Regions from separate parts of the Luteimonas sp. 3794 genome, predicted to be linked through region 2. Evidence: predicted binding sites of a transcription regulator. Region 2 holds the regulator's gene; the other holds the start of a gene.
What was found. The regulator FliA, encoded in region 2, starts transcription of late flagellar genes. The targets are predictions, from matches to a motif close to TAAAGTTTNNCNNNCNNNGGCCGATAA.
Positions count from the first base shown of each region.

Region 1: J2X52_RS02720 (GGDEF domain-containing protein) is a predicted target of FliA. The motif match lies at 3,870-3,896, and genes of this name have one in related genera.

Region 1 is NZ_JAVDVJ010000001.1:607,406-616,417, forward strand. It holds gene J2X52_RS02715 (PAS domain-containing hybrid sensor histidine kinase/response regulator) at 1-2,229, opposite strand, end outside; gene J2X52_RS02720 (GGDEF domain-containing protein) at 2,315-3,784, opposite strand; gene grxD (Grx4 family monothiol glutaredoxin) at 3,933-4,862, opposite strand; gene J2X52_RS02730 (polysaccharide deacetylase family protein) at 4,980-5,756, shown strand; gene J2X52_RS02735 (hypothetical protein) at 5,995-6,531, opposite strand; gene J2X52_RS02740 (class I SAM-dependent methyltransferase) at 6,528-7,244, opposite strand; gene J2X52_RS02745 (SGNH/GDSL hydrolase family protein) at 7,241-7,861, opposite strand; gene J2X52_RS02750 (aminotransferase class I/II-fold pyridoxal phosphate-dependent enzyme) at 7,858-9,012, opposite strand, start outside.
Region 2 is NZ_JAVDVJ010000002.1:222,035-231,046, forward strand. It holds gene J2X52_RS04615 (flagellar motor protein) at 1-296, opposite strand, end outside; gene J2X52_RS04620 (chemotaxis protein CheA) at 360-2,327, opposite strand; gene J2X52_RS04625 (protein phosphatase CheZ) at 2,331-2,933, opposite strand; gene cheY (chemotaxis response regulator CheY) at 2,930-3,322, opposite strand; gene J2X52_RS04635 (RNA polymerase sigma factor FliA) at 3,348-4,112, opposite strand; gene J2X52_RS04640 (P-loop NTPase) at 4,109-4,966, opposite strand; gene flhF (flagellar biosynthesis protein FlhF) at 4,953-6,548, opposite strand; gene flhA (flagellar biosynthesis protein FlhA) at 6,820-8,904, opposite strand; gene flhB (flagellar biosynthesis protein FlhB) at 8,901-9,012, opposite strand, start outside.

The DNA of each region.
Region 1 (9,012 bases), on a different contig from region 2:
GCCGCCGGGCAGCGGCTGGCCGCGCAGCTCGATGACCTGACCGTTGCCGAGCACGCGCTCCGACACATGCGGCGAGCCGGCGCGCATGTAGGCGATGCGCTTGTCGATCTCGGTATCGATGTCGATCACATCGCGCGGGCCGAGTTCGCCGCGTTCGGCGTTGTAGCGGATCAGGTCGGCGACCGGACGGCCGACGTAGAGCATGTTGTCGGGATAGCCGAACAGCCGCTGGTAACTGCGGTTCCACGCGACCAGCCGCATCGTCCGGTCGACCACGCTGACGCCGTGGTCGATGTTCTCCAGCGTGGACGACAACACCTCGCGGTTGAAGCGCAGCTCCTGGCCGGCCTCGTCGAGCATCGCGACGACCTCGTCGACCTCCATGCCCGAGCCTTTGAGCGCACTGGTCATCAGCAGGCGCGCCGACGATGCACCGACCGCGGCCGCGAGCTGGCGTTCGGTGAACTGCAGCCAGGTGCGGTCGGCAGGCGCATTGAGCGCGAGCGGCTTGCCCTGCACCTGCGCGTGTTCGTCGAACGCCGCGCGGGCGGTGCGCTCGCCGACGATGCGGCCGGTCAATGTCAGCAGATCGGGAATGCCGACGGTGCCGCTCCAGTCCTCGGACGCGAACGTGCGGCGTTCGGCATAGGGATCGAGGAAGGGCGCTGCGCGCAGGCGCTCGTCGAGGGTGGGGCGCCAGCGCGCGGACACCAGCAGCAGCGCGCCGACGTTGAGCAGCAGCGACCAGAACGTGCCGTGGGTCAGCGGGTCCCAGCCGGCGAGGCCGAACAGTGCGTGCGGACGCAGCCAGTCGATGCCGAACGGTCCGGTCGTCAGCCACTGTGGATCGAGCCAGCCCGACTGGGTGAGCGTCGGCAGCAGCAGGGTGTAGGTCCACATGCCGAAGCCGATCAGCAGGCCCACCTCGACGCCGCGCCGGCTCGCGCCGCGCCAGTACAGGCCACCGATCAACGCAGGCGCGAACTGCGCGACCGCGACGAAGGCCATCAGCCCGAACGACGCGAGCGTGGTGTCGGTGCCGCTGACGCGGTAGTAGCCGTAGGCGAGCGCAGCCAGGCAGACAATCGCGATCCGGCGGATCCACAGCACCGTGCGTGCGACGTTGCCGCCGTGGCGCTCCGCGTAGCCGCGGCGCAGCAGCATCGGCATCACCAGATCGTTGCTGACCATCGTCGCCAGCGCGACCGAGGACACGATGACCATGCCGGTCGCTGCCGAGAAGCCACCGATGTAGGCGAACAGCGCCAGCGAATCGGCGTTCATCGCCATCGGCAGCGCCAGCACGAAGCTGTCCGGTGCCACCGGCCCGTCGCGGCCGAACAGCGCGACGCCCGCGCTGGCGATCGGCAGCACCATCACGCAGATGATCACCAGGTACCCGCCGAACAGCCAGCGCGCGCGGCGGATGTCGCGCACGTCGCCGCACTCGACGATCGCCACGTGGAACTGGCGCGGCAGGCAGATCAATGCCGCGAAGGCGAGCAGGCACTGGGCGACGAAGCTGCTGGGCGGCGCATCCTTGACCAGCGCCTGCGTCGCCTCGACCAGTTTCAAGTCGGTGCCGTCGAACCACGCGATCGCGAACACACCCACCGCGACCAGCGCGACCAGCTTGACCAGCGATTCCAGCGCGACCGCCAGCATCATGCCGGGGCGATGCTCGGTGGCATCGACCTGGCGCGTGCCGAACAGGATCGCGAACAGCGCCATCAGCGCGGCGACGTAGAACGCCGGATCGCCGAATGGGGTGACCGGATCGTCCGGCCCGCCGAGCACACCGAGACTGATCGCCACCGCCTTGTACTGCAGCGCCAGATACGGGACCGCCGCGACCAGTGCGATCAGCGCGACCATCGCCGCCAGCCGCTGTGAGCGGCCGTAACGCGAGGCGATGAAGTCGGCGATGGACACCGTGTTCTGCGACTGCGCGATCAGCGCCAGCCGCTCGAGGATGCGCCAGCCGAACAGCAGCAACAGCAGCGGTCCGAGATAGATCGGCAGATAGCCCAGGCCCTGCCGGGCCGCGCTGCCGACCGCGCCGTAGAACGTCCACGACGAGCAGTACACCGCCATGCCCAGGCTGTAGACCGCCGTGCGCAGCCAGGGCCGGTCCGGGGACAGCGGACGCCGGTCGCCGTACCAGGCCACCGCGAACAGCAATGCGGCATAGCCCAGCGACACCAGCAGCAGTACCCAGCCCGGCAGCATGCGGTTCCCTTCGTTGCGGACGCCGGAGTGTAGCGGGTCGCGCGCACGGCACGATCCGGCCGCCGGCGGACCGAAGCACGCCTGCCTAGGTCATCGCCGCCATGGTGCGATCCTTGCCTGCGCGCTTGGCCCGGTACATGGCCTGGTCGGCGCGCTTGAGCAGCGATTCGAAGGATTCGCCGGCCCCCCGCAGGGCGACACCGGCACTGAACGAGACCGCGATCCGGGTGGTTTCGTAGACGAGTGGGCGGTGCGAGAGCACGGCGCGCAGGCGCACCATCGCAGCCACGGCATGCGGCAGGGTCGTGGCCGGCATCAGGATCACGAACTCCTCGCCGCCGAAGCGCCCGATGATGTCGTCGTCGCGCAGGGTCAGGCGGGTGACGTCCACGAAGTGGCGCAGCGCTGCGTCCCCGCCCAGATGGCCGTGGACCGCATTGAGGCGACGGAAATCGTCGAGGTCCACGAGGGTCACGCACAAGGGCCGGTCCACCCGCGCGCGCGCGGCCTCGCGTTCGAAGGCCTCGTCGAAGCCGCGGCGATTCAGGCAGCCGGTCAGTTCGTCCTCGCGCGCGAGCCCGGCGGCATCGCTGAGCTTCTGCTCCATCTGGGCGAGACGTCGCTCGCTTTCCTCGAGCTCGCGTCGCGCCGCCACCAGGTCATCGCGTGCGCGGAGCGCGCGTGCCTGGATGCGGCCGGTGTCCTCGAGCACGGTATCGAGCAGTCCGTTGAGTTCTCCGATGCTGCGCGCTTCGCGGATGCGGGCGGCGTGGCCGGCCAGGCGATCCTGGTACTCGCCGGTCTGGGCGGCCATGCCGTCGAGCTTCTCGACGAAGCTGCCCATCATGGTGCGCAACGCGGTGCGCGACTCGTCGATGCCGTTCTTGAGCAGCGTCTGCCGGTAGAGCATCTGACGCAGTTCGTTGCGCGCATCCTCGATCGCCGAGCGGCTCATCGGCCCGGAGAGCAGGCTGCGGATCTGTCCGATCTGACCGTGCAGCCAGCTCTTCTCGTCCAGCAGCTCGCCGACGTTCTCCAGCAGCAGATCGAACAGGCCGAGCAGCAGCGAGACCTGCTCTTCGGCATCCTCGGCGTGTTCGCCGATGCGGGTGCACAGGTCGGTCAGCGTCCAGGAGAGCGGGCCGAGGTCCTGGTCGGGCGTCCATTCGCCCAGGGCCGCCGCCAGCGCGGTCGCTTCATTCGCCAGCGCGGGCTCGTTGCGCAGCAACGCGGTGAGTCCGCTGCCGACTGCGTGCTGCAGCAGGCCGCGCAGCCGCAGCAGCCGGGCATCGGCGGAAGGTGGCGCGGCGTTCAGCTCGACGGTGCGGATGTACTTGTCGATGAGCTGGCGCATCGCCCGCCCATACGCCGGCCAGTCCTCCGCGCGGCGTGCCGACTGCAGGTAGCGGCCGAGTCCACCCAGCTCGTCATGCAGACCGGCCACGCCGTCGGCGAAGGCGGTGAGCAGTCGCAGTGGATCGTGCGCGCCGGAGAACAACGCCACCAGCGCCTCGGAACCGATCGCCCCCTCGGCACCGCCCGGCGTCTCACGCATGCGTGCGGTTTTTGAAGGAGACGACGATGGGGGCATTTGGGTTCACGGGCATGGGCGCGGCATACGCCCGGATGCGGACATTGTCATATCGGCCGCCCCACGCGCGACTTGAGCCCGGCATGCTGAAGACGGACCGCGCGGGCCGGACTCAGTACTTCGGCACGCCGCCGTCCACGCTGTCGCTCCAGGCATCGATGCCGCCGACGACGTTGTAGACCTGCGTGAAACCCTGATTGCGGAAATGCTCGGCTGCCTGCTGGCTGCGGCCACCGTGGTGGCACAGGAACGCCAGCGGCGTGTCCTTGGGCAGCTGCTGCAGGCGGGTGATCGCGTCGCCGTCGAGCACTTCGAACGGGCGCGCGACGCTGGCGGTGGCGCGCTCGTCCGGCGGACGCACGTCGACGAGGGTCAGCGTGCCGGCGGCGAGGCGGTCGTTGGCATCGGCCGGGCTGATGTCCTGCACGGGCTTGGGCGCGTTCGGGTTGTCGATGACCAGACCGCGGCCGCGGATGTCGTCGGCGAAGTCGATCGTCATGCCGTCCGCGCGGCGTGCGCCGGCGAGGTCGAACTGCACGTCGATGCCGTCGGCCTGGGCAATGATGCCCGACGCGCTGCGCGGGGCGAGCTGCAGGCGGGTGCGGAAGTTGCCGTCGATGTCGACCTGCAGCACGTAGTCGCCACCGGCATCACCCACCGCCTTGGCGATCATCTCGCGCGCGGCCGGGGTGATCGAGATCGACGGCGGGGTGCGGTCGGGCGGGGCGACGCCGAACAGGCCGTGCAGTTCACCGCTGCCTACCATCTGCTCGATGATGTCGCTGCCGCCGACGAGTTCGCCGTCGACGTAGAGCTGCGGAATCGTCGGCCAGTCGCCGTAGACCTTGATGCCTTCGCGGATCTCGCCGTCCTCGAGCACGTTGACGGTCGCGTACTCGATGCCCACCGCTTCCAGCGCGGAGATCGCCTTGGCGGAGAAGCCGCATTGCGGGGTCGTCGGCGAGCCCTTCATGAACAGCACGGCCCGGTTGCCCTGCAGCAGGGTGTCGATGCGGGTGCGGAGGGCGGGGTCGAGGGACATGGCAGGAATCCGGGGTGCGGGAACGATCCACATGGTACCGCGCGGCCTGCGATGCAAGTCTCGAACCGTGTTGTCCGCGTCCGCAGCGCAGGGGTGCGCAGCGGTGCCGGTGGCATCATGCGCGCCATGTCCGTGCATCGTCCGCCCAGTCATCCGCAGCTGTGGCTGCCCCTGCTGATCGCCTCCCAGGTGCTGATCGCGTTGGTCTGGTGGCAGCTGGGCTGGCGCTTCGGCCTGCCGCTGCTGCTCTTCAGCCATGCGCTGTGCCTGTGGGGCGTGCTGGCGCCGGCATCGCGGCTCTACGGCCCGGTGCTGACGCGGCTGCCGGGCGACGGCGTGTGGCTGACGATCGACGACGGGCCCTCTGATGACACCCGCGCGCTGCTCGATCTGCTCGACGCGCACGATGCGAAGGCGACGTTCTTCCTGGTCGGCGAACGCGCCGCCGCGCGACCGGAGCTCGTGCGCGAAATCGCTGCCCGCGGCCACGGCATCGGCAACCACAGCCAGACCCATCCGCAGGCGATGTTCTGGGCCCTGGGCCCGGCGCGGATGCGGCGCGAGATTCTGGATTGCCAGCGCACGCTGACTGACATCACCGGGCATGCACCGGTGTGGTTCCGCTCGGTCGTCGGGCATACCAATCCGTTCGTGCATGCGCCGCTGCACGATGCGGGTCTGGCGCGCGTCGGCTGGAACGCGCGCGGGTTCGATGCGGTGAAGGCGGATGTCGATGACGTGGTCGCGCGGATCGACGCCGACCTCGCACCCGGCGCGATCGTCCTGCTGCACGAAGGTGCGAAACACGGCCGCAATGTCGCGATGATCGAGGGTGTGCTCGCGCGGATGCGGGCGAAGGGATTGCGGGCGGTGTTGCCGGATCAGGCGGTGTGACGCATCAGTTGCGGGTTGCGACAGGCGACGGGTTTCATGGCGCTCTGCTCATCCTCCGAAACGTGTCGGTGGGCGGCTTGCGCCCCTCTCCCTCAGGGAGAGGGGTTGGGGTGAGGGGCGGTGCGCGCAAGAAATGTCGGATCGGGCGCTCGCAGCGGCGCACTTGCGTTGGATGGGCAGCACACAGCCGAACATGGGGTGCTGCCATCGCACGCGATCGATCAACCCGAAACCGGCGTCACTCTTCGCGCAACCACGCCAGCGTCGCGTCGATATCGTCGGCCTCCAGCAACAGCTCCGCGACCGCGTGCTGCCCGGTGGCGGCCGCGGTCGCGGCCAGTGCGGCGATGCACATCAGCTCGCTCCAGTCGGGCGCGGCGACGAGGCCGGCCAGCAGCGGCAGTCGCGCCAGCGCGGTGACGTAGCCGTCGATCAGGTGTTCGGGAATCTCCGCGTCGTGCGCGGCGCGCGCCAGTTCGATGCTGGCCGGCAGCACGAAGTGGCTCGACGTCGCGCGTTCCGGCGCCTCGGCGAGCAGTGCCACGATGTGCGGCACCGCGGCGAACGAGGCGCTGTACACCGTGCCCTGATGACACAGCGCCGACCACAGCGCATTCCAGGGTTCGCTCTGCCAGCCGTCCTCGTGCGCGCCGTCGAGCTGGGCCAGCAGCGCCGGGATGCCGCGCGCATCGCCGTAGGCGCATCGCAGCGTGGTCCACGACGGATCGTCGAGCGCCAGCATCGGCGCGTGCGGCAGGCCGTCGCGGGCGATCATGTGCGGGTGCCGACGATCAACCAGTTGTTGAACGGCGTGTCGCCGTAGAGCGGGCGCAGCATCGTCTGCAGGCCCGCGCCCTCGAGCTGGCCGCGCAGGCCGTCGGCGGTCGGGTAACTCTTCGCGCGCTCCTGCATCCAGCCGGCGAAATTCGCGAGGCGATCGGTGATGCGCGTGGTGCGGCTGCGCGGCGTGTCATCACTGAGACCGCTGCGGATCACCAGACGCGCGCCGGGCACCAGCATCGCGATCACGTTGTCGAGCAACTCGCGCTGGCGGTCGGGTGACAGGTACTGAAGCACGTCGAGGATCGCGACGCTGCCTTGGTGCGCGGGCAGGCCAACGCCGAGATCGAGCACGTCGAGCTGCACGTCGGCCAGCCCTGCGCGCGCGGCGACTTCGCGGCCGCGGCGGATCTTGGCCGCGTCGATGTCGACGCCGGTGAACGGCAGCGCCTGCCCGTCTGCACGCAGCGCATGCGCGAGCAGGCCGAGGCCGCAGCCCAGATCGAGCACCGGTGCGGAGGTCGGACGCAGCGCCTGCAGCACGCCCGGATACAGCGGATCGGTGCGCAGCTTGGTCAGCGTGTAGTAGTAGTCGTAGCGGTTGCCCAGCACGTGCTTGGGCAGGAAGGCGCGCGCGATGTTGCGGGCGTCCTCGCGCGGATACGGGGCAGTGGAGAGCGGCGTGGTGTCGGAAGTGGTCGCAGTCATGCCCGCGACAATAAGCCGCGCGCGACCGGCAACGCCAGCTGCATCCATTCGGCATGCAGCGCAGCCGACGGATGCAGGCCGTCGTCGGCGAGCATCTCCGCTTCGCCACCGTGTGCGCGGCTGACCGGTGCGATATCGACGAACGCGACGCCGCGTGCGGTGCAGATCGCTGCGGACGCGGCGTTGTAGGCATCGAGCGCGCGCGCGATCGCGGCCACGTCGCGGCCGGAATGCGCACCGAACGGGGTCACGCCCCAATCGGGAATCGCGAGTACGAAGACGCGCGCTGCATCGCCGCCGGCGAAGCCGATCGCGCGCTGCAGCAAGGCCTCGAACGCGGGCGTGTACTCCGACACGACGCGGCCGCGGTACTGGTCGTTGACGCCGATCAGCAGGCTCACCAGATCGAAGGGGCCGACCGGCGCCGCGGCGTCGATCGCCGCGTCGAGTTCGTCGGTCGTCCAGCCGGTGGTCGCGATGATCTCGGGCGCGTCGAGCGCGATGCCTTCGCTGCGCAGGGCATCGGCCAGTTGCACCGGCCAGCGGTCCTCGGCGGAGATACCTTCGCCGATCGTGTAGCTGTCGCCCAGCGCGAGATAGCGGCGCGGCGCGGTCATCCGGCCACGCGCATCTGGCGCCTGGCCAGCGGCACGACCTTGCGGACGTCGGTGATCTGCCGCTCCAGCACCCGATGGATGCGCGCGAACACCTCGCGCAGCTGCGCGGGTTCGGGCAGCAGGGTCACGCGGAAATGGTTGCGGTAGGGCACGTTGAAGCTGTTGCCCGGCACCACCAGCACGCCTTCGGCTTCCATCAGTTCCAGCGCGAATGCGTGGTCGTCGAAGCCCTGGGTGAATTCTTCCGCGATGCCGGGGAACGCGTACAGCGCACCGGCCGGCGCGACGAGTTGCAGGTAAGGGCTCGCGTCGCAAGCCTCGATCACCGCGCGGCGTGCCTCGTGCAGACGGCCGCCGGGCGCGCACAGGGCGCTGATCGTGTCAACGCCGGTCAGGGCGGCCTCGATCGCGAACTGCCCCGGCACGTTCGCGCACAGACGCAGCGCACCAAGCAGATCCATCGCGTTGCGGAAATCGCGGCTGCGCGCCTCGTCTCCCGACAGCACCGCCCAGCCCACGCGCCAGCCGCAGGCGCGGTGCACCTTGGACAGGCCGCCGAAGGACACGCAGGGCACGGGGCCTGCGATCGGCGCGATCGGTTCGAACGGCGCATCGTCGTAGGTGATGCCGTCGTAGATCTCGTCGCACAGCAGCAGCAGGTCGTGCTTGGCGGCGATCGCGACGATGCGCTCGAGCAGCGCTCGCGGATACACCGCGCCGGTCGGATTGTTCGGATTGATCAGCACGATCGCGCGCGTGCGCGGCGAGACCAGCGCTTCGAGTTCGTCGGGATCGGGCAGGAAGCCGTTGCCCGCCTTGCACTGGTAGAACACCGGGCGACCGTCATTGAGGATCGTCGCCGCCGACCACAGCGGATAGTCGGGCGAGGGCACCAGCACTTCGTCGCCGGGATTGAGCAGCGCGCGCAGTGCGATGTCGATCAGTTCGCTGACCCCGTTGCCGACGAACACGCGGTCGGCCGACACGTCCGGCGTGCCGCGCGCGGCATGGAAGGCGGCGATCGTCTCGCGCGCAGCCGGCAGGCCCTGCTGGTGGGTATAGGGATCGGTGTCGTGGATGCGCTCGGCGATCGCGCGCTGCAGATGATCCGGCGCGCGGAACCCGAACGCGCCGGGGTTGCCAATGTTGAG
Region 2 (9,012 bases):
TGGCTTTCCAGCCCCAGCAGTCCCTGCTTGCGCGAGACATTGCTCCATTCGATGAGTTGCGCGATCAGCGCCGCGCGATCGGACACCGGCGGCTTGACCACCCAGCCGGCGATCTTGAACGCGTGTTTCAGCGTGCTGCCCGGTGTGTGCAGCATTATCGCCGCGACCGTGCCGACCATGACGATCAGGAAGGCGGCGGGCGACCAGAGCGCGCTCAGCCCCGCACCCTTGAGCACGCTGCCGCCCAGGATGGCGATCAGGGCAAGCACGAGTCCGGCGACGCTGAAAAGGTCCATGAGCTAGGTATCGGCGGAAACGGGAAGGACTTAAATGGGGCGCGGACCTGCCGCGGCCCGCGATCAGCGCAGGCGGAGCGCGTCGACGTCGAGGATCAGCGCGAGACGCCCATCGCCGATCAGCGTCGCACCGGCATAGCCGGGCAGGCCGCGCAGGGCCTTGGGCAGCGGCTTGATCACCACCTCTTCGCGGCCACGCACTTCGTCCACGACCAGGCCGAAGCGGCTGTCGCCGCGCTGCAGGACGACGATCGTCAGCAGGGTCGTGTCCGGCGCCGGGGTGCCCAGCCAGTGACGCAGGTCGAGCAGCGACAACGTGTGCGAGCGGCGGTCGAGTGCCGCGCGGCCGTCGAACCAGTTCACCGTGCGCGACGGCGCGTGCAGCACTTCCTGCACACGTGCCAGCGGCAGCGCATACGCATCGCCCGAGGCATGCACGAGCAGGGTCGGCAGGATGGCGAGCGTGAGCGGCACGCGCAGCGAGAAGCGGCTGCCGCGACCGAGTTCCGAGGTCACCTGGATCTGGCCGCCGAGCTCGCGGATGCGCGACTGCACCACGTCCATGCCGACGCCGCGCCCGGAGATGTCGCTGACCTCGTCGCGGGTGGAAAACCCGGCCATGAAGATCAGGTTGAGGCATTCCTCGGCGCTCAGGCGGGCCGCCGACTCGGCGTCGATCAGGCCCTTGTCGCGCGCCTTCGAACGCAGGCGTTCGGGATCGATGCCGGCGCCGTCGTCCTGGATCTCGATGCCGACGTAGTCGCCCTGCTGCTGCGCGCTCAGACGCACGCGACCGGCGCGCGGCTTGCCGGTGGCTTCGCGCAATTCGGGCATCTCGATGCCGTGGTCGATGGCATTGCGCACCAGATGGATCAGCGGATCGGCCAGCGCCTCGACCAGGTTGCGGTCGAGCTCGGTCTCCGCGCCCACCAGGTCCAGGTCCACTTCCTTGTCGAGGGCGCGGGCCACGTCGCGGGCGAGCTTGGGGAAGCGCGAGAACACCTTGCCCACCGGCTGCATACGCGTGCGCATGACCGCGCTCTGCAGGCGCGCGGTGGCGTTGTCGAGCGTGGTCACCGCGCGGTCGAGATCCTCGTCGCGCAGGCGCGTGCGCAGGGTCTTGAGCCGGTTGCGTGCGAGTACGAGTTCGCCGACCAGATCCACGATGACATCGAGCCGCTTGGTGTCGACGCGGACGGTCTGTTCGCGCTCACTCGTCGGCGCCGCTGCATCCGTCTTGGCGGCTGGCGGCGGCGGGCGACGCGGTGGCGGGGCGATGGCGGCCGGGGCCGCGGGTGCAGCTGCAGCCGGCGCCGCGACCGTGCCCGGCGCGGCGCCGCCATGCAGCTGGTCGAGCAGGGCCTCGAATTCGTCGTCGCCGATCATGTCGTCGGCAGGCGGGACGGCGGCGGTCGGCGCCACGCCAACAGACGCGCCCGGCACGCCGGCACCGTGAAGCTGGTCGAGCAGGGCTTCGAACTCGTCGTCGCCGATCATCCCCGGGTCGGGGGCGGGACCGGTCTGCAGACCCGGTGCGCGTTCGCCGTGCAACTGGTCGAGCAACGACTCGAACTCGTCGTCGGTGATCATGCCGTCGCCGCCGGCTGCGGGCGCGGCCTGGGGCGGCGCGGCAGCGCGCACCGGCGCGGCCGCGGGAACGTCGAACGGCGCGAAGCCGGCGATCAACGCATCCGGCGCGCTCGGAACGGTGTCCTGGTATTCGATCGCATCGACCATCGCCTGCAGCCAGTCCAGCGACTGCTGCGCGGCGTCGAAGTGACGCGGCAGCAGCGCCGCCTGGCCGGCGCGCACCATGCCGAGGGTTTCCTCGGCGGCGTGGCACAACTGCACCAGTGGTACCGCGCCAAGAAAGCCGGCACCGCCCTTGAGCGTATGGAAGGCGCGGAACACCGCATTGAGGCGCTCGCGATCATCGGGCGTCTGTTCCAGGCCAACGAGTTGCCCGCCGAGGTCGTCCAGCAGTTCGCGTGCTTCAAGCACGAAGTCGGCGACGATGTCGGGCGACTGCATGGCTCAGAGCCCCAGGTTCGACAGCAGGTCGTCGGCGTCGCTCTGGCCGACGGTGTGGCGGTCCAGCCCCGACACCGCCGGCCCGTTGCCGCGCGCGTTGTCTTCCTTCGGCGGCAGGCCGAGCGCGCCGAAGCCTTCGTGCACGCCGCGCACGATGCCTGCGACGCGGCGGATGATCTGCCCGCCCAGGTCCTGGTGACTCTGCGCCAGCGCCATCTCGCGCAGGTTCTCGCGCAGCGATTCCACGGTACCGGTCTGGGTGTCGTCGAGCGGACCTTCCTTGAGCCGGGCCACGAGCGCGCGGCTGTCGTCGATCAGGTCGAGCGTGCGATGGGTGGCCTGTTCGGTCATCTCGACCACGTGGTCCAGGCGCGCACACGCGTCGTCGAGTCCGTTGCCCTCGGCCGGCGTGGGCGGCAGCGTGTCGAGGGCCTGCGAAAGATCGCGGGCCAGGCGTCCCAGACCGCTGACGAGGCTGCGCGCGCGCGCGGCGGCCAGCGCATCGATCTGCCGGCGCCAGCCGTCCTCGTCGCCGCGCTCGAGCGCTTCGAGGGCGTCATGGAGCAGCGTGGCGAGCTGGCTGCGTTCGGTGGCGGTGGCGGTCATGCCGCGGTCCCCAGGCGTTCGAAGATCTTGCCGAGCTTTTCTTCGAGGGTCTGCGCGGTGAACGGCTTGATGATGTAGCCGTTCACGCCGTTCTGCGCGGCTTCGATGATCTGCTCGCGCTTGGCTTCCGCGGTGACCATCAGCACCGGCAGGGCGCGGAACTTGGGGTCGGCGCGGATTTCGCGCAGCAGTTCGATGCCGGTCATGCCCGGCATGTTCCAGTCGGTGACGACCAGTTCCACTGCGTCCTGACGCAGCACGGCGAGTGCGCTGTTGCCGTCTTCCGCCTCGACCGTGTTGTTGAAGCCCAGATCGGACAGCAGGTTCTTGACGATCCGGCGCATCGTCGAGAAATCGTCGACGACCAGGATGCGGATGTTCTTGTTCAAAACGGACTCCAGAGTGAGCGTGACATCAGTCGTCGGCACCGTAACCGGTATCGGCGAGTTCGAAGGCGGTGAGACGGCCGCGCAGGCGCACCACGGCCTGGCCGTGGATCTGGCAGACGCGTGACTCGCTGACGCCGAGCACGGCGCCGATTTCCTTCAGATTGAGTTCCTGTTCGTAGTACAGCGACAGCACCAGCTGCTCGCGCTCGGGCAGGTGGCCGATCGCGGACATCAGCTCGCGGCCGAATTCGCCACGCACCAGGTTTTCCTGCGGCGTGGGGCCGCCGCCGCGGTTGACCGGTTCCACCTCACCGTGGTCTTCGATGTGCGAATCAAGGCTCAGCACCTGACCGCGAGCGGCGTCCTCGAGCAGGCGCTGGTAATCCTCCAGCGGCATCTCCAGCTTCGCGGCGACCTCGTGGGCGCTCGCGGCGCGGCCGGTGCTCTGCTCGATCGAACGGATCGCCGAGGCCGCGTCGCGGGCGCGCCGGTGCACCGAGCGCGGCACCCAGTCGCCGCGGCGGATCTCGTCGATCATCGAGCCGCGGATGCGGATCGAGGCATAGGTTTCGAACGAGGCCCCCTGGTCGGCGTCGTAGCTGCGCGAGGCCTCGAGCAGCCCGATCATGCCGGCCTGGATCAGGTCGTCGATCTCGACGCTGGCCGGCAGCCGCGCAGCAAGGTGATGGGCGATCCGGCGCACCAGTTCGGCGTGCTGCACGAGCGGATCGACATCGGGGGCGACGGCGCGTTGCACCGACTGGTACTGCTGACGTGCGGCGAGGCTCATGCGACTGCTCCCTGGCGCAACATGCGCTCGACGAAGAATTCCACGTGGCCGCGCGGCGCGGTCGGTGCCTGCCAGCGCGAGACGCGCTGGGCGATCTCGATCAGCGCACGTGCCGACGGACTGCCCGGATACGCGGTGACCACGGCCTGCTGGCGCTGTACGGCCATGCGCAGCCAGTCGCACTGCGGCACCGCGCCCAGATAGTTCAAGGACACATCACCGATGAAGCGCTCGCACACGCGCGAGAGTTTCTCGTGCAGGTTGCGGCCTTCCTGCGGGCTGCGGACCATGTTGGCCACCACCTGCACCCGGTTCACCCCACGCTCGCGCGCCAGCACCTTGATCAGGGCGTAGGCGTCTGTGATCGAGGCCGGTTCGTCGCAGACCACGACAATCGCGTCCTGCGCGGCCTGGCAGAAGGTCAGCACCGAATCGGTGATGCCGGCGGCGGTGTCGACGACCAGCAGGTCGAGGTCACGCTGCAGGTCGTTGAACACGTTCACCAGCCCCGCATGTTCGGCGGGACGCAGCTCGGCCATGTGGCGACGCCCGGAAGCGGCGGGGACCACGAGCACGCCCGCGGGGCCTTCGAGAATGATGTCGTCGAGTTCGCAGCGTCCGGCCACCAGATCGGCCAGCGTGTGCTTGGGCGACAGGCCCAGCAGCACGTCGACGTTGGCCAGGCCCAGGTCGGCATCGAGCAGCAGTGTGCGCTGGCCCATGCCCGACAGCGCGACGGCCAGATTGGCCGATACGTTGGTCTTGCCGACGCCGCCCTTGCCGCCGGTGACGGCGAGGGTGCGGACGGGCTGGAAGGGCGCGGAGGACATCGGGAGCAGCTCAGGCGACGGCATGGGTATGTTCCGGGACAATCGGCTTATCGGCATCGCGGCGCAGATCTTCAAGGCGAAGCACCAGATGGGCGGCATTCGCCCGGTGCAGGTCTTCGGGCACGCGCTGGCCATCGGTGACCCAGGTCAGCGGCAACTGGTGGTCGACGGCGACCGACAGGGCGCTGCCCAGGCGGCCGGTTTCGTCCAGCTTGGTCAGCACCACGCCCTGCGGGCGCACGCTGTCGAAGCGGCGGACCACCTCGTCGAGATCGGCGAAATGGGTATTGGCTGGCAGGACCAGCAAGGTGCGCACGTTGCGGGCGGCGCGCAGCCAGTTCAGCTGGCCGGCCAGCGCACGGTCACGCTGGCTCAGGCCGGCGGTGTCGACCAGCACCAGCTTGTAGTCCTCCAGCTTCTGCAGCAACTGCACCAGGCCGGTTTCGCTGTCGGCCTCATGCACGGCGATGCCGAGCTGGCGGCCGTAGCTGTGCAGCTGTTCGCGTCCACCGATGCGCGAAGTGTCCGTCGTCACCAGGGCGATATCGCGCGCCTGGTGCTGGGACGCATACAGCGCCGCCAACTTGGCGATGGTCGTGGTCTTGCCGGCACCGGTGGGACCGACGAGGGCGATCACGCCCGCTTCGCTCAGCGGGTCGATCGGACAGACCGGCAGGCGCTTGGACAGCAGGGCGAGCATCAGGCCGCGCACGCGGGAATCGGGGGTGTCGGCGGGAATCTGCAGCACGGTGTCGCGGGTGATGCCGGCGTCGAAGCCGTAATCCTCCATCAGTTCCATGGCCTGGGCGCGCGCCGGCGAACCGCGCAGGCGCTCGTCGGTGAGGCGGGCCATCTCACGCTCGATCATCATGCGCATCTGCGCGAGCTCGTCGCGCATCTGCGCCAGTTCCCTGTCACTTGAGGGGACGGGCAGGCTGGGCACGGCCGACAGGACCGCCGGCTCGGGCGCGCTCGGCGACGGAAAACCGTCGTCCTGGGTGAGCGCGGCGGAAACGGGCGCGGGTGCTGCCGCGCGCGCCGGTTCCGGAGCGGAGCGCGGTGCCGCGGCCACAGGCGCTGCGGTGCGCGGCGCGGCCGGCGTGTCGTCGCGGTGGCCGGCGGCCAGCAGTTCGGCGAAGGTGGGGCCATCGAGATCGAAGCGGGCCAGTTCGGCCGGCGGGGCGAACGCAGCCGGTACCGGCGCGGAAGCCTGCGCGGCGGCGACGGCAACGGGCGCCGCCGCCAGCGTTGCGCCAGTGCGAGCGGATGCCTCGGCCCGCTGCGGCGTCGGCGCAGCCGGGGCCGCCGGTGGGGCTGCGAGGTCGCGCAGCCAGCGTTCGGACGGCGCCAGCGCGGCCTCGTCGTCGCGCATGGCGCGGCTGCCGCGCAGCATCGTCGCCAGCGGCGGGGCGGCCGCGGGCGCGTCGCGCTGCGCATCCTCGATGGCCCGCTGCACGTAGCCCTCGTCGTAATTGCTGGCCGCGACGATCTCCACGCCTTCGTCGGTCCGGCGGTTGGACAGGATCACAGCGTCCGGGCCATGCGCCTCGCGCACCATTTGCAGGGCGCTACGCATGTCGGCGGCGACGAAACGGCGGATTTTCATGTCGGGAGCCCGGAATTCGGAGTGCGTGAGAAGTGGTTCGAGACGCGGCGGAGCAGGGACGGCAACGGGTCGGGGGGCGGACCCTTGCAGGGGGTGACACGCGGCAGCGGGAGATGCATGCGCCGCGCGGCCGGATCCGCCGTCGCGGGCACCGGTCCTCGACGTGGTGGCCAGCGCCCGGTCTGCGGGCAGCCCGGCGTGGCGCCGGTTCTACCCTGCATGGGGTCCCGCGGCTGCGTTGTGTCGTCCATCACGTCTGACCAGTACCTGTTCAATTGATCGTTCCCAGGAGCTTCAAGCGCTTGTCTTCCGGCACTTCGTTGTAGGACAGCACCGAGAGGTTGGGGACGCTGTGCCGGACCAGGCGCGCCAGCGCGGCGCGGACCTGTCCGGGTACCAGCACCACCGCCGGCTCGTTCCTGGCTTCCTGCTCGCCCGCGCACGTGGCCAGGCTTTGTTGCAGGCGTTCCGCCAGGCCCGGCTCCAGTGCAGCGCCACCGCCCTGTGCAGAATCCTGCAAGACGCGTTCCAGATTCGGCGCCAGCGTGTAGACCGGCAGTTCCTCGGCCGGCCCGGCGATTTCCTGGACGATGAAGCGGCCCAGTGCGGTGCGCACCACGGCGGTCAGCTGCGCCGGGTCCTGGGTATGCGCGGCGTGCTCGACCAGCGCCTCGGCGATGCGGCGCAGCTGGCGCACCGGGATGCGTTCGATCAGCAGGTTCTGCAGCACCCGTACGACCACCGCCAGCGGCAGCGCCTTGGGCGTGAGGTCATCGGCCAGCTTGGGCGCGCTGCGCGCGAGGGTGGCCAGCAACTGCTGCACTTCCTCGTGGCCGAGCAGTTCCGGCGCCTGCTCGCGCACCAGGTGGGACAGATGGGTCGCGACCACGGTGGCCGGATCGACCACCGTATAGCCCGCGGCTTCGGCATTGGCACGCTGCACCGGCAGGATCCACAGCGCGTCCAGGCCGAAGGCCGGGTCCTTGCCGGGCAGGCCGTCGATCGGATGCAGGGCGCCGCCCGAATCGAGTGCCATCAGCCGGTCCGGATGGACTTCGGCGGTGGCCACCGGCACGCCGTGGACCAGTAGCCGATACGCGGTGGGCGCAAGTTCCAGGTTGTCGCGAATGTGCACCGGCGGGATCAGAAAGCCCACGTCCTGGGTGAGCTTGCGGCGCACGGCCTTGATCCGCGCCATCAGTTCGCCGCCCTGGGCCTTGTCGACCAGCGGGATCAGCCGGTAGCCGACTTCCAGGCCGAGCGGATCCACCGGCCGCAGGTCGTCCCAGCCCAGGTCGGCATTGGCCACCTGTTCCGGCGAGGGAAGCGCGGCGAGATCGGGATCGGCTTCCGCGCGTTCGGCGTCGAGGGCGCGTTTGCGCATCACCCAGGCGCCGTAGCCGACCACCGCCGCCAGGCTGAGGAAGGCGAGGTTGGGCATGCCCGGCACCAGGCCGACCACCAGCAGGATGATCGCCGCGATCGTCAGCGCCTTGTACTGGCCGAACACCTGGCCGCTCATCGCGCCGCCCATGTCCTGCTTGCGCGAGGCGCGGGTGACCAGCAACGCGACCGACGACGACACCAGCAGCGCGGGGATCTGCGACACCAGGCCGTCACCGATCGACAGCAGGGTGTAGATGGCGGCGGCCTGTCCCACCGGCAGGCCGTGCTGCATCACGCCGATCGCCAGCCCACCGATGATGGTGACGAACATGATCAGGATGCCGGCGATCGCATCGCCGCGGATGAACTTGTTGGCGCCGTCCATCGCACCGTAGAAGTCGGCTTCCTGGCGGACTTCCTCGCGACGCGCCTTGGCTTCGTCGCGATTGAGCAGGCCGGCGTTGAGATCGGCGTCGATCGCCATCTGCTTGCCGGGCATGGCATCGAGGATGAAGCGCGCGGTGACTTCCGAGACGCGCCCCGCGCCCTTGGTGATCACCACGAAGTTGATGATCGTCAGGATGGCGAACGCGACGATGCCGACCGCGAAGTTGCCGCCGACGACGAACTCGCCGAAGGATTCGATGACCTTGCCGGCCGCGCCCGGACCGTCCTGGCCGTTGAGCAGGATGACCCGGGTGGACGCCACGTTCAGCGCCAGGCGCAGCATCGTGGTGATCAGCAGCACGATCGGGAAGATGCTGAAGTCGAGCGGACGCTGCACGTAGATCACCGCCAGCAGCACCACCAGCGACATCGCGATGTTGAAGCTGAACAGCATGTCCAGAATCAAAGGCGGCAGCGGCACCACCATCATCGCCAGCAACGCAATCACCAGCAGTGGCGCACCCAGGCCGTTGCGCAGCATGTCGAATGCGCGGCGGGGGCCGGACGCCATTACCGCGCTCATGCGCCTGCGCCGCGGGTATCAGCGTCGACGACGCCCAGATCGGCCAGCTGCGGTTGCGGCGTGCCCGCCCGCCAGTCGCGGAGCTGATAGACGTAGGAGAGCACCTGG